Linked DNA regions of Massilia sp. METH4. The protein of the gene in region 1 binds, or shares a complex with, the protein of each later gene. Links are inferred from orthologs where the notes say so. Each region holds a gene or a part of one and is shown in the gene's direction. Other genes may lie near its edges. The genes, in order: accD, V6Z91_RS18365 and accB.

What was found.
Region 2: the proteins of accD (region 1) and V6Z91_RS18365 are in contact, whole or in part, in a solved structure (PDB 8UXZ), measured with the Escherichia coli proteins. The link is inferred for Massilia sp. METH4 from one-to-one orthologs.
Region 3: the proteins of accD (region 1) and accB are in contact, whole or in part, in a solved structure (PDB 8UXZ), measured with the Escherichia coli proteins. The link is inferred for Massilia sp. METH4 from one-to-one orthologs.

The regions. Positions count from the first base shown.
Region 1 is NZ_CP146614.1:192,211-196,760, reverse strand. The notes cover bases 1,795-4,550. They hold accD (acetyl-CoA carboxylase, carboxyltransferase subunit beta), read left to right. Parts: upstream 1,795-2,614; coding sequence 2,615-3,487; downstream 3,488-4,550. Other genes in these bases: folC (bifunctional tetrahydrofolate synthase/dihydrofolate synthase), read left to right, coding at 3,651-4,550; trpA (tryptophan synthase subunit alpha), read left to right, coding at 1,795-2,299. Outside these bases: V6Z91_RS00955 (phosphoribosylanthranilate isomerase), read left to right, coding at 1-15; trpB (tryptophan synthase subunit beta), read left to right, coding at 61-1,296; more of trpA, read left to right, coding at 1,502-1,794.
Region 2 is NZ_CP146614.1:4,155,717-4,160,267, forward strand. Bases 822-3,578 are described here. They hold V6Z91_RS18365 (acetyl-CoA carboxylase carboxyltransferase subunit alpha), read left to right. Parts: upstream 822-1,591; coding sequence 1,592-2,566; downstream 2,567-3,578. Other genes in these bases: cysS (cysteine--tRNA ligase), read left to right, coding at 822-854; V6Z91_RS18360 (DNA-3-methyladenine glycosylase 2 family protein), read left to right, coding at 854-1,516; tilS (tRNA lysidine(34) synthetase TilS), read left to right, coding at 2,700-3,578. Also shown: more of cysS, read left to right, coding at 1-821; more of tilS, read left to right, coding at 3,579-4,079; V6Z91_RS18375 (aspartate kinase), read left to right, coding at 4,213-4,551. UniProt on the Escherichia coli protein: Component of the acetyl coenzyme A carboxylase (ACC) complex. First, biotin carboxylase catalyzes the carboxylation of biotin on its carrier protein (BCCP) and then the CO(2) group is transferred by the carboxyltransferase to acetyl-CoA to form malonyl-CoA.
Region 3 is NZ_CP146614.1:883,628-888,388, forward strand. Bases 215-3,181 are described here. They hold accB (acetyl-CoA carboxylase biotin carboxyl carrier protein), read left to right. Parts: upstream 215-1,446; coding sequence 1,447-1,917; downstream 1,918-3,181. Other genes in these bases: V6Z91_RS03925 (hypothetical protein), read left to right, coding at 215-232; V6Z91_RS03930 (TlpA disulfide reductase family protein), read left to right, coding at 229-789; aroQ (type II 3-dehydroquinate dehydratase), read left to right, coding at 919-1,356; accC (acetyl-CoA carboxylase biotin carboxylase subunit), read left to right, coding at 2,043-3,181. Outside these bases: more of V6Z91_RS03925, read left to right, coding at 1-214; more of accC, read left to right, coding at 3,182-3,401; prmA (50S ribosomal protein L11 methyltransferase), read left to right, coding at 3,398-4,351; V6Z91_RS03955 (DUF3426 domain-containing protein), read left to right, coding at 4,399-4,761. UniProt on the Escherichia coli protein: This protein is a component of the acetyl coenzyme A carboxylase complex; first, biotin carboxylase catalyzes the carboxylation of the carrier protein and then the transcarboxylase transfers the carboxyl group to form malonyl-CoA.

The DNA.
Region 1 (4,550 bases):
GGGAACGTCGCATAAGCTTCATGCAGCAACGGCGTTCCCAGTAACCGAGAGAACGCCAACATGACTTCCGCAAATTCGAAGGCGCTGTTCCACGCCACCGACTATCAACTGCCCGACGCCACCGGCCACTTCGGCCCCTACGGCGGTTCCTTCGTCGCCGAAACGCTCACCTATGCGCTGGCCGAGCTGAACGAGGCCTATGCCCGCTACAGCAAGGACCCCGAATTCCTCGACGAATTCCGCTACGAGCTGAAGCACTTCGTCGGCCGCCCGTCGCCGATCTACCACGCCAAGCGCTGGTCCGAGATCGCCGGCGGCGCGCAGATCTACTTCAAGCGCGAAGACCTGAACCACACGGGCGCGCACAAGATCAACAACGTGATCGGCCAGGCGCTGCTGGCCAAGCGCATGGGCAAGCCGCGCATCATCGCCGAAACGGGCGCCGGCCAGCACGGCGTGGCCACGGCCACGATCTGCGCCCGCTTCGGCCTGGAATGCGTGGTCTACATGGGCGCCGAGGACGTGAAACGCCAGGCCCAGAACGTCTACCGCATGAAGCTGCTGGGCGCCACCGTCGTGCCCGTCGAATCCGGCTCGAAGACGCTGAAGGATGCGCTGAACGAGGCGATGCGCGACTGGGTCACGAATATCGAGAACACGTTCTACATCATCGGCACCGTCGCCGGCCCGCACCCGTATCCGATGCTGGTGCGCGACTTCCAGTCCGTGATCGGCGAGGAATGCCTCGTGCAGATGCCGGAAATGGCGGGCCGCCAGCCCGACTACGTACTGGCCTGCATCGGCGGCGGCTCGAACGCGATGGGTATCTTCTATCCATACATCGACCAGAAGGACACGCAGCTGATCGGCGTGGAAGCGGCGGGCGAGGGTCTGGACACCGCCAAGCACGCCGCCTCGCTGACGAAGGGCTACCCGGGCGTCCTGCACGGCAACCGCACCTACCTGCTGCAGAGCGACGATGGCCAGATCATCGAAACCCACTCGGTCTCGGCCGGCCTCGACTATCCGGGCGTGGGCCCCGAACACGCGTGGCTGAAGGATTCCGGCCGCGCCCAGTACGTGTCGATCACCGACGAGGAAGCGCTGCAGGCTTTCCACGACTGCTGCCACATCGAAGGCATCATCCCCGCGCTGGAATCGTCGCACGCACTGGCCTACGCGGCCAAGCTGGCCGCCACGCTGCCGAAGGACAAGATCGTGCTGGCGAACCTGTCCGGGCGGGGTGACAAGGACATGCATACCGTTGCCGAGCGCATGGGGTTGAAGTTCGGGTAATCGTTGCCTGAAGCCGGGGTGAAGCAGGGAATTCGCGGAGCATGGCTGCGCGCCTGCGGAACGATATGGGCCTGCAGGCCCGTGCTCCTTCCGACCCCATTTCGAGGAAGCATTGCCTGATACCGGGGTCAGACCCCGGTTCCGAGAAACATTGCCTGGAACCTGGGTCAGACCCCGGTTCCGAGAAACATTTGCCGAGAACAACATGTCCCGTATCGCCCAGACTTTCGCCGCGCTGAAAGCGCACAACAAGACCGGTCTCGTGACCTTCATTACCGCCGGCGACCCGTCGCCCGCGCTGACGGTGCCGCTGCTGCACGCCCTGGTGGCGGGCGGTGCCGATGTGCTGGAACTCGGCGTGCCGTTTTCCGACCCGATGGCCGAGGGCCCCGTCATCCAGCGCGCCTGCGAGCGCGCGCTGGTGCACGGGATCGGCATCCGCCACGTGTTCGAGTACGTGCGCGAGTTCCGCAAGACCAACCAGCACACGCCCGTGGTGCTGATGGGCTATGCCAATCCGATCGAGCGCATCGGGGTCGATGCCTTTGTCGAGCAATCGCGCGAGGTGGGCGCCGACGGCGCGATCGTCGTCGACTACCCGCCCGAGGAGTGCGAGGAATTCGCCGCCAGGATGCGTGCCGCCGGCCTCGACCTGATCTTCCTGCTCGCGCCCACCTCGACCGAGGAGCGCGTGGCGCAGGTGGCCAAGGTCGGTAGCGGCTTCTCGTATTACGTGTCGCTGAAGGGCGTGACCGGCGCCGGCCACATCGACACCGCCCAGGTGGCCGAACGGATCGCCGCCATTCGCCGGCATGTGAGCCTGCCGATCGGCGTGGGCTTCGGCATCCGCGACGCCGCGACCGCCAAGGTCCTTGCCGGCGTGGCCGACGCGGTCGTGATCGGCAGCCGCATCATCCAGGAAATCGAAGCGTCCGAGCCCGAGCAGGCACCGGCCGCCGTGCAGGCCTTCGTCGCCGGCATCCGGCGAGCGCTGGACGAGTAAGCGCTAAAGCCGGGCTCGTGTCCCGTGGCCAGGCACCAAGGGACACAGCCTCAGCCATTCGTATTCGGCTAGGCGCGCCGCCAGACGGCGGCTTGTGCTCTGTCCATCGCGATCGGGCGGGCTTCAGATGACCACGGACAAGGCTGAGCTCGTGTCCCTCGGTGCCTGGCACCGTGAGACACAAGCTCAGCCATTAGAGCCCTGCGGACCGCATGAAATCTCACGTGCGTGCTAAAAATTGCCAATTTTGAATGTTCGACACGGCTGGCATAAACGGCTACACTTCGCCCCTAAGTTAGAGCAACAGGAGAAAATATGAGCTGGTTGGAAAAACTGCTTCCCCCCCGCATCCAGCGCTCGGAAGCTGCCGCTCGCAAGACGATGCCGGAAGGCCTGTGGGTCAAGTGCCCCTCCTGCGAGGCCGTCCTGTACCGTACGGACCTCGAGTCGAACCTGCACGTTTGCCCGAAGTGCGACCACCACATGCGCATCCGCGCCCGTGAGCGCCTCGACGCGCTGCTGGACGCCGGCGGCCGCTATGAAATCGGCCAGGAAACGCTGCCCGTCGATTCGCTGAAGTTCAAGGACAGCAAGAAATACCCGGATCGCCTGAAGCAAGCCATGGAAGCCACGGGCGAGACCGATGCGCTCGTGTGCCTGGGCGGTTCCATCATGAGCCTGCCGGTTGTCGTGGCATGTTTCGAGTTCGAATTCATGGGCGGCTCGATGGGTTCCGTCGTCGGCGAGCGCTTCGCCCGCGCGGCCCAGGTCGCCCTGGAACAGAAGGTGCCGTTCATCTGCATCACGGCTACCGGCGGTGCGCGCATGCAGGAAGGCTTGCTGTCGCTGATGCAGATGGCCAAGACCACCTCGATGCTGACCAAGCTGTCCGAGAAGAAGCTGCCGTTCATCAGCGTGCTGACCGACCCGACCATGGGCGGCGTGTCCGCCTCGTTCGCCTTCATGGGCGACGTGGTGATGGCCGAGCCGAAGGCGCTGATCGGCTTCGCCGGCCCGCGCGTGATCGAGAACACGGTGCGCGAAAAGCTGCCGGAAGGCTTCCAGCGCAGCGAATTCCTGCTGACCAAGGGCGCCATCGACATGATCGTCGACCGCCGCAAGATGCGCGAGGAAATCGCGCGCCTGCTGGCCTTGCTGCAGAACCAGGCTGCCGAAGTCATCGCCTGACCGTGCCGGCCTGACAAGGCCATGGTGCATGCCTGAAACGCATGCCTGAAACGCATGCTGATACAAGCCCGAACGGGGCCGGGTCCGCGAGGACCCGGCCCCGTTCTTCATGGTGCGCTAGAATGGCGCCTTTCCTGGTTTTTGCCGTTTTTCTCCCGACCCAATGCCCACCCCGACCACCCTGCCAGAATGGCTCGCGCTGCTCGAATCGCGCCATGCCGAAACCGTCATCAACATGGGCCTCGACCGCGTGCGCGCCGTCAAGGAACGCCTGCAACTGCAATTTTCCTGCCCGGTGATCATGGTGGCGGGCACCAATGGCAAGGGCTCCACCTGCGCGATGCTGGAGTCGATCCTGTTGCGCGCCGGCTACCGCGTCGGGCTGTACATCAAGCCGCACTTCCTCGACTTCAATGAGCGCGCCCGCGTCAATGGCGACCTGGCCACCGACGCGATGCTGGTCGAGGCCTTCGATGCCGTCGAGGCGGTGCGCGGCGATACGCCGCTGACGTATTTCGAGTTCACCACGCTGGCGATCCTGCACCTGATGAGCCGCGCGAACCTGGATGTGGCGATCCTCGAGGTAGGCCTGGGCGGCCGGCTGGATGCCGTCAACGTTGTCGATGCCGACGTGGCGATCGTCACCTCCGTCGACATCGACCACGTCGACTACCTGGGCGGCACGCGCGAGCAGATTGGCTTCGAGAAGGCCGGCATTTTCCGGCCGGGCAAGGCGGCCATCTGCAGCGACCCGGTGCCGCCGCAGGCGCTCATCGATCATGCGGCTGCGATTGGTGCGGACCTGTGGCTGATGGGCCGCGACTTCAACTACTCCGGCGACAAGCAGCAGTGGAACTACGGCGGCCGTTCGATGCGCCGCAATTCGCTGGCCTATCCGAGCCTGCGCGGCGCGAACCAGTTGCTCAACGCCTCGGCCGCACTGGCCGTGCTCGAAGTGCTCAAGCATGAGCTGCCGGTGGGCGCCCAGGAAGTGCGGCACGGCCTCGTCACCGTCGAGCTGCCGGGGCGCTTCCAGGTGCTGCCGGGCCGCCCGACCGTGATC
Region 2 (4,551 bases), 4.0 Mb from region 1 along the record:
GCGACCCGCTCGACTTCGTGCTGTGGAAGGCGTCGAAGGAGTCGGAGCCCGCCGAAGTGAAGTGGGAGTCGAAGTGGGGCAACGGCCGCCCGGGCTGGCATATCGAATGCTCGGCGATGGCGTGCGCGCTGCTGGGTGAGCAGTTCGACATCCACGGCGGCGGGCAAGACCTGCAATTCCCGCACCACGAGAACGAAATCGCCCAATCGGAAGGCGCGTTCGGCAAGCCGCTGGCGAACTACTGGATCCACAACGGCTTCGTGCGCGTCGATAACGAGAAGATGTCCAAATCCCTGGGCAACTTCTTCACGATCCGCGAAGTGCTGAAGAAATTCGACGCCGAAGTGGTGCGCTTCTTCATCCTGCGCGCCCACTATCGCAGCCCGCTGAATTACTCGGATACGCATATCGAGGATGCGCGCGGCGCGCTGACGCGCCTGTACACCGCCCTCGATGGCGTGCAGGGCGACGGTGCCGAGCTCGACTGGAACGAGCCCCATGCGCAACGTTTTGCGGAAGCCATGAACGACGATTTCAACACGCCGATCGCCGTCTCCGTGCTGTTCGACCTGGCGTCCGAAGTCAATCGCACGAAGGCGCCGGAAGCGGTGCGCCAGCTGAAGGGCCTGGCCGGCGTGCTGGGCATCCTGCAGCGCGATCCGCAGGAATTCCTGAAGGCGGGCGTGGCCGATGCATTCGGCGAAGCGTCCATCGAAGAAGCGATCGCGGCGCGCGCCGCGGCCAAGAAGGCGCGCGACTTCGCGCAGGCGGACAAGATCCGCGCCGACCTGCTGGCCGCCGGCGTCGTCCTCGAGGACAAGCCGGACGGCACGACGAACTGGCGCCGCGCATAATGGTTCTCCAGTCCAGGGACAAATCGGGCGGCGCGGGCCGCCAGGTGGCCGTGCCGCCGTATTGGGAAGAGGCCAAGGCCGAGCTGATGCGGCGTGACCGCATCATGAACAAGCTCATCCCCCAGTTCGGCGACCTGCACCTGGTGGGTCACGACGACCCGTTCATCACCCTGGCGCGCTCGATCGTCAACCAGCAGGTGACGCCGAAGGCGGCCAATGCCGCCTGGCAGAAGTTGCTGGAAGCAATCCCGAAATTCACGCCCGCGCTCGTCATCAAGGCCGGCCCCGAGCAGCTGGCCGCGTGCGGGCTTTCCAAGCGCAAGACGGAATACATCCTCGACCTGGCGGACAACTTCAAGGCAAGGAAAGTGCATGCCGGCGAGTGGCACCAGATGGACGATGAAGCCGTCATTGCGGAGCTGGTCCAGATCCGCGGCATCACGCGCTGGACAGCGGAAATGTTCCTGATCTTTAACCTGCTGCGGCCGAATGTGCTGCCGCTGGACGACCCGCGCCTGATCGCGGGCATCAGCCATAACTATTTCTCGGGCGAGCCGGTTTCGCGCAGCGATGCGCGCGAAGTCTCGGCAAACTGGGAGCCGTATCGGACCGTCGCTACCTGGTATTTATGGCGTAGCCTCGATCCTGTTCCGGTAGAATAGCCAACAATTTGAAGCCTCGCCCGCTCCCGCTGCCGTTGCACGAGCGCGTCCTGGGTTCATACTCTCGGAGGACCAATGACCAAAACTACTTTCCTCAATTTCGAGCAGCCCATCGCGGAGCTGGACTCCAAGATTGAAGAGCTGCGCTTCGTACAGGACGATTCGGCCGTCGACATTTCCGAGGAAATCGACCGCCTGGCCAAGAAGAGCCAGCAGCTGACGAAGGATATCTACGCCAAGCTGACGCCGTGGCAGGTATCGCAGATCGCCCGCCACCCGCAGCGCCCCTACACGATGGACTACGTGAACGAGATCTTCACGGACTTCCACGAGCTGCACGGCGACCGCACGTATGCCGACGACCAGTCGATCGTCGGCGGCCTGGCCCGCTTCAATGGCCAGCCGTGCATGGTGATCGGCCACCAGAAGGGCCGCGACACGAAGGAACGCGCGCTGCGCAACTTCGGCATGCCGAAACCGGAAGGCTACCGCAAGGCCATGCGCCTGATGAAGGTTGCCGAGAAATTCAACCTGCCGATCTTCACGTTCGTGGACACGCCCGGCGCCTTCCCCGGCATCGATGCCGAAGAGCGCGGCCAGTCCGAAGCGATCGGCCACAACCTGTACGTGATGGCCGAACTGAAGGTGCCCCTGATCGCCACGATCATCGGCGAAGGCGGTTCCGGCGGCGCGCTGGCGATCGCCGTGGGCGACTCCGTGCTGATGCTGCAATACGCCACGTATTCCGTGATTTCCCCCGAGGGCTGCGCCTCGATCCTGTGGAAGACCGCCGAGCGCGCGGCCGACGCCGCCGAGGCGCTGGGCCTGACCGCGCACCGCCTGAAGGCGATGGGCCTGGTCGACAAGATCGTCAGTGAGCCGCTGGGGGGCGCCCACCGCGACCCGAAGGAAATGGCCCGCCTGCTGAAACGCGCGCTGGCCGACTCGCTGCGCCAGTTCCAGGGCATGAAGACGAAAGACCTGCTGGAACAGCGTCACCAGAAGCTGATGAGCTACGGCAAGTTCAAGGAAACCACGCCGCAGGAGTAAGGTACCGACGATTGGTGTCTGACACTATTTCCAGGCTGCGCCTGGACATAGTGTCGGACACCGGTTTTCTCTCGCAGCACCATATCGGGGACAGTCCGCCAGCGCGGCTGTCCCCGTTCTGTTTTGAGCAATCATGAAGCGCCACCCCGATCTCACTTCGGTCTTCCGCGCGGCACTGGCCACATTGCCCCGCGAAGCCAGCCACCCCATCGCCATCGCCTACAGCGGTGGCCTCGACTCCTCGGTCCTGCTGCACCTGGCCCGCGCGGCCGCGGGCGGCGCACCTGTGTTCGCCTTCCACATCCACCACGGCCTCAGCCCCAATGCCGACGCCTGGGAAGCCCACTGCGCAGCCGAATGCACCAGGCTCGGCATCACGTTCGCTTCGCGCAAGGTCACCCTCGCGGATCGCAAGGCCGGTACCGAAGCCTCGGCCCGCCAGGCCCGCTACGCGGCCCTGGGCGAACTGAGCGGCGAGCACGGCGTCAAGCTGCTGCTGACGGCCCACCATCTGGACGACCAGGCCGAAACGATCCTGCTGCAACTGGCGCGCGGCGCCGGCCCGGCGGGCATGTCCGGCATGGACGCCTTCAACACCGCGCCCGGCCTGCTGGGCAGCGCCGACGTCGTGCTCGCGCGCCCGCTGCTGCAAGCCTCACGCGCCCAGCTCGAAGCTTACGCCAGCGAGCACGCCATCGCGCACATCGAGGATGAATCGAACAGCGACACCCGCTACGCCCGCAACGCGCTGCGCCACACGGTGATGCCCGCGCTGGCCGCCGCATTCCCCGGCTACCAGGAGCGCTTCGCGCGCAGCGCCGCGCACGCCCGTTCCGCCCAGCGCCTGCTGGCGGAGCTGGCCGAGCAGGATCTGCAAGCGAGCCTGGAAGAGGGCAGCATCGCCGTCGACCACCTGCGTGCGCTGGGCGAAGACCGCCGCAACAACCTGCTGCGCCACTGGTTCACGGTGCGCGGCATCCGCATTCCTTCGGCCGCCTGGCTGGCCGAGATGACGGCGCAGTTGCTGGACGCCCGCGACGATGCGCAATTGCTCGTTACGCACCCCGATTGCGAGGTGCGGCGCCACCGTGGCCGCGTGCACCTGGTGCCGAAGGGAAGGCAATTGGCCGGCGCCGAGGAGGATGCCTGGGACCAGCGCCCGAGCCAGCACTTCCGCTGGAATGGCGAAGCGTCGATCACGTTCCCCGACTATGGCGGCACGCTGCATTTCGACATGGCGGAGGAGGGCGTTCCCGCCGATTGGCTGCGGCAACAGTTGCTGACGATCTCGTTCCGCCGCGGCGGCGAACGGCTCAGGCCGGCGCCGAACCGGCCCACGCGCGACCTCAAGCATCATTACCAGGCGCTCGGCGTGCCTGCCTGGCAGCGCCCGCGATTGCCCGTGGTGGCAATTCCGGGCCGACTGTTGTTCGCGGCAGGCATCGGCATGGATTGCCATTATGTAGGTACCGGGGCGAATTTCCGCATAGCACTGCGCTGGGTGCCCGAATAAAGTTCGGCCACCGTGCCGAATTCTTATGAGCTTATGCCCTAAGTGTATGACTTCATTACTTTTTTGACTTGTCCTTTTGCATTGCAGCAGGTACAGTAAAGGGCTCCTTTACTTCAACCCATAAGAAAACGCAATGGCTTTAATCGTTCACAAATACGGCGGTACGTCGATGGGATCGACGGACCGTATCAAGAACGTCGCGCGCCGTGTCGCCAAGTGGCACGACGCGGGACACCAGATCGTGGTGGTGCCGTCGGCGATGTCCGGCGAGACCAACCGACTGATCGCGCTGGCCAAGGAAATCCAGAACCCGCCCGACCCGCGCGAGCTGGACATGATTGCCTCGACCGGCGAACAGGTGTCCGTCGGCCTGCTGTCGATGGCGCTGCAGGCGATCGGCAAGGATGCCGTGTCGTACGCCGGCTGGCAGGTCGGCATCAAGACCGACTCCGCGTTCACGAAAGCCCGTATC
Region 3 (4,761 bases), 690 kb from region 1 along the record:
GCTGAATAAGAACGTCGATATCGAGATCTCGGAGAGCGAGCACTTCAAGGGCCCGCGCCACGATCCGGTCGAGACGGTAAGCTTCATGTGGCATGGCGAAGGCGTGCACGTGGAACTGTACGAGCAGCACGACCTGCGCGGAGCAAAGAAGCAAAAGGCGGGAGAACGCCCGGCGCGCGCCGACATCGCCGAGCTGCGCGCCCTCATTGATACTGAACACGGAACCGAATGAAGAAATCCCACCTGCTGGCCTGCGGCGTCATCGCCCTTTTATTTGGCGCGATCGGCGCCTGGGTCGGCGTCAACAAGAAAGAACCCGCCCCGCCCATCACTGCCACCGTGCCGCCCGAAGGCGCCGCGGCCGCCAGCGCCGTGGTCAATGCCTTCCTGGCCCGGTCGATGCCGGACGCCCAGGGCACCCAGCAAGCGCTGGCGCAATGGAAGGGCAAGCCGCTGCTGGTGAACTTCTGGGCCACCTGGTGCGCCCCCTGCGTGAAGGAGATGCCGGAACTCTCCGCGCTGCAACGGAGCGGCAAGTACAAGGACTTGCAGGTGATCGGCATCGGTATCGACTCGCCGTCGAACATCGCCCAATTCACGCAAAAATTCCAGATCGCCTATCCGATCTACGTGGACGGCGTGGGCGGCACGGAACTGGCGCGCCAGTTCGGCAATACCCAGGGTGGCCTGCCGTTCACGGTGCTGATCGGCGCCGACGGGCAAGTGAAGAAGACCTATCTGGGCCTGTTGAAGTTCGACCAGCTGCACCAGGACCTCGCGGCCCTGTAGGGAAGCGCGCAGGCCCGGCAGCGCGCTCCGGGTAACGACTGAGTTAACTGTTTGGAAAGTTCTTTTTTCTTGCCAAATAGTCGCGCTAGACGGCAAAATGCGGAACTTTCGCTGGACAAAGGTCAGAACATGGCAAAACACCTGCTGCTGCTGAACGGCCCCAATCTGAACTTGTTGGGCACCCGGGAGCCCGGCGTCTATGGGGCCACGACATTGGCACAGGTGGAACAGGCGGCGCGGGACCAGGCCACGCAGGCCGGCGCGCAACTGGCCACGTTCCAGAGCAATCATGAAGGTGCGCTGATCGACCGCATCCATGCAGCCCGCGACGAAGGCGTGGACTTCATCGTCATCAACCCAGGCGGTTATACCCATACCAGCGTGGCGTTGCGCGACGCGCTGGCCGGTGTGGCGATCCCCTTCGTCGAAGTGCACATCTCGAATATTTATCAGCGCGAAAGCTTTCGCCACCACTCATTTCTCAGCGCGATTGCCAAGGGAACGATTTGCGGGCTCGGTACCGATGGATACCGGTTCGCGATCGACTTTGCTTTAAAAAGCAGTTAATGTACGCGATCTGCGCGCTATTTACTGCGTTTTCGCTTATCATGGCAGCCGCGCCAACATTCACAAAACAAGATTAGACGGGAGTCTCAGATGGATCTACGCAAGCTCAAGACGTTGATTGACTTGGTTGCCGAATCGGATATTGCAGAACTCGAAGTGACCGAGGGCGAGAGCAAGGTACGCATCGTCAAGTCGTCCGCCATGCCGCAGAACCAGGTCGTGATGATGCCGCCGCAAGGCGCTCCGACCCAGTATGTTCCGGCCGCTGCCCCTGCGCCGGCCGCCGCTGCCGCCGCGCCGGCAGTGCCGGCCGCCGCCGAGCCGACCGGCCATATCGTGAAATCGCCAATGGTCGGCACGTTCTACCGCTCGTCCGCGCCGGGTAATCCGCCGTTCGTCGAAGTGGGCGCCACCGTGAAGGAAGGCGACACGCTGTGCATCATCGAAGCGATGAAGCTGCTGAACGAGATCGACACCGACAAAGCCGGCACGATCACCCAGATCCTGGTCGAGAACGGCCAGCCGGTCGAATTCGGCCAGCCGCTGTTCGTCATTGGCTGATCGACCATCGGCGAAAGTCCGATGCAGCCGGCCCAGCGCCGGCCCGGCGGCCCGCCGCCACGTAAGCTCCCCTCTTCTACAAGAACACCCGGCGCGTCCGGGTGTTCGCAAACATAGAACTAGCCATGTTTGAAAAAATTCTCATTGCCAACCGTGGTGAAATCGCGCTGCGTATCCAGCGCGCCTGCCGCGAGATGGGCATCAAGACGGTCGTCGTGCACTCCGAAGCGGACAAGGACGCGAAATACGTCAAACTGGCCGATGAATCCGTCTGCATCGGCCCGGCCTCGTCGAGCCTCTCCTACCTGAACATGCCGGCGATCATCAGCGCGGCCGAAGTGACCGATGCCGAGGCGATCCACCCGGGCTACGGGTTCCTGTCCGAGAACGCCGACTTCTGCGAACGCGTGGAGAAATCCGGCTTCGTGTTCATCGGCCCCCGCTCCGACTCGATCCGCATGATGGGCGACAAGGTGTCGGCCAAGCAGGCCATGATCAAGGCCGGCGTGCCTTGTGTGCCCGGTTCGGACGGCGCCCTGCCGGACGATCCGAAGGCCATCGTGCAGATCGCCCGCAAGGTCGGCTACCCGGTCATCATCAAGGCGGCCGGCGGCGGTGGCGGCCGCGGCATGCGCGTGGTGCATACCGAGGCGGCCCTGCTGAACGCCGTCACCATGACGAAGAGTGAAGCGGGCGCGGCCTTCGGCAATCCGGAAGTCTATATGGAGAAGTACCTGGAGAATCCGCGCCACGTGGAAATCCAGATCCTGGCCGACGAGCACAAGAACGCCGTGTGGCTGGGCGAGCGCGACTGCTCGATGCAGCGCCGCCACCAGAAAGTGATCGAGGAAGCGCCGGCACCGGGCATTCCCCGCAAGCTGATCGAGAAGATCGGCGACCGCTGCGCCGAAGCGTGCCGCAAGATCGGCTACCGCGGCGCCGGCACGTTCGAATTCCTGTATGAAAACGGTGAGTTCTACTTCATCGAGATGAACACCCGCGTGCAGGTCGAACACCCGGTGACGGAAATGATCACCGGCATCGATATCGTGCAGGAACAGATCCGCATCGCCTGCGGCGAGCGCCTGCGCTTCCGCCAGCGCGACGTGATGCTGTCCGGCCACGCGGTCGAGTGCCGCATCAATGCCGAGGATCCGTTCAAGTTCACCCCATCCCCGGGCCGCATCACGGCGTGGCACGTGCCGGGCGGCCCTGGCGTGCGCGTCGACTCGCACTCGTATGCGGGTTACTATGTGCCACCGCACTACGATTCGATGATCGGCAAGGTGATCACCTACGGCGCGACCCGCGAGCAGGCGATCCGCCGCATGCAGATCGCGCTGTCGGAAATGGTGGTCGAAGGCATCCAGACCAATATCCCGCTGCACCGCGAGCTGATGGTCGATGCCCGCTTCATCGAGGGCGGCACGAATATCCACTATCTGGAACAGAAACTGGCGGCAATGCCCAAGGCGGGTTCATGAGCTGGACTGAAATCGTCATCGAAGTCGCCCGCGATTACGCGGAAGGCTTGTCCGACGCGCTGATGGAAGCGGGCGCCCTGTCCGTTTCCGTCGAGGATGCGGACGAAGGCACCGACGCGGAGCAGCCGCTGTTCGGCGAGCCCGGCATGGAGCCGAAGGAAGCGGCGTGGGAACACAGCCGCGTCGTAGCCCTGGCCGACGACGATGCCGATCATTCCTTCATCGTGGCGGCAGCCGCGCAGGCCGTGGGCCTGAAGACGCTGCCCGCCTTCACCACCCGCAAGGTGGCCGATGAGGATTGGGTACGCCTCACGCAATCGCAATTCGAGCCGATCCACATCGGCAAGAACATCTGGGTCGTGCCGAGCTGGCACGAGGCGCCGGACCCTGGAGCGCTGATCTTGGAACTGGACCCTGGCCTGGCCTTCGGCACCGGCAGCCACCCGACCACCCGCCTGTGCATGGAATGGCTGGAAGCCCATCCGGCGCCGGGCAAGACGGTGCTCGACTATGGCTGCGGTTCCGGCATCCTGGCCATGGTGGCCCGCAAGCTGGGCGCCGCGCCGGTTGCCGGCGTGGACATCGACCCGCAGGCCATCGACTCGGCGCGCGACAATGCCGTGCGTAACGGTGTCGAGGATATCGAATACTTCGTTCCCGAGGACTTCGCGCAGTCGGCTTACGCCAATGCGAAATTCGACATCGTGGTGGCCAACATCCTGTCGTCGCCGCTGAAGCTGATGGCGCCGATGCTGTCGGGCCGCGTGGCCGACGGCGGCGCGCTGGTGCTGTCCGGCGTGCTGGCCCGCCAGGCCGAAGAAGTGGCCGCCGCGTATGCGCCGTTCATCAAGCTGTCCGTCTGGGCCGAGCACGAGGGCTGGGTCGCCCTTGCCGGCCGCCAGGGCGCGGAGGATGGCAACTTCGCGCCGCCTCCCTCACGCCAAGGGTAATTCTTTCACGCATGGCGCTCGCCACCAAATGCCCCCACTGCCATACCGTGTTCCGGGTCGCCCTGGACCAGTTGAAGCTGCGTGGGGGCATTGTGCGCTGCGGCGCCTGCAATGAAATCTTCGATGGGAATGCGGCGCTGGTAGAGCCTGGAGCGGCGGTGGTGGTTGCGCCGCTGCCGGTGCCCGTGTCCTCGCCTGCCGCGCCGAAGCTCGATCTCGAGCTGGATCTGGATGAACAGGCGACGGCCGTCGTCGACGAGCCCGCGGCGGTAGATAAGGGGTCGGAAGGGAGTGCTGGCCCGGATGCCGGCACCGTTCCGCCGGCGCGGAGCAGTGCTCCGCGAAACCCCGGCTCCACCCCGCAGGGTCCGCCCCCCGAATCCATCGCTGACTCGGAAGAAGCGACAGAG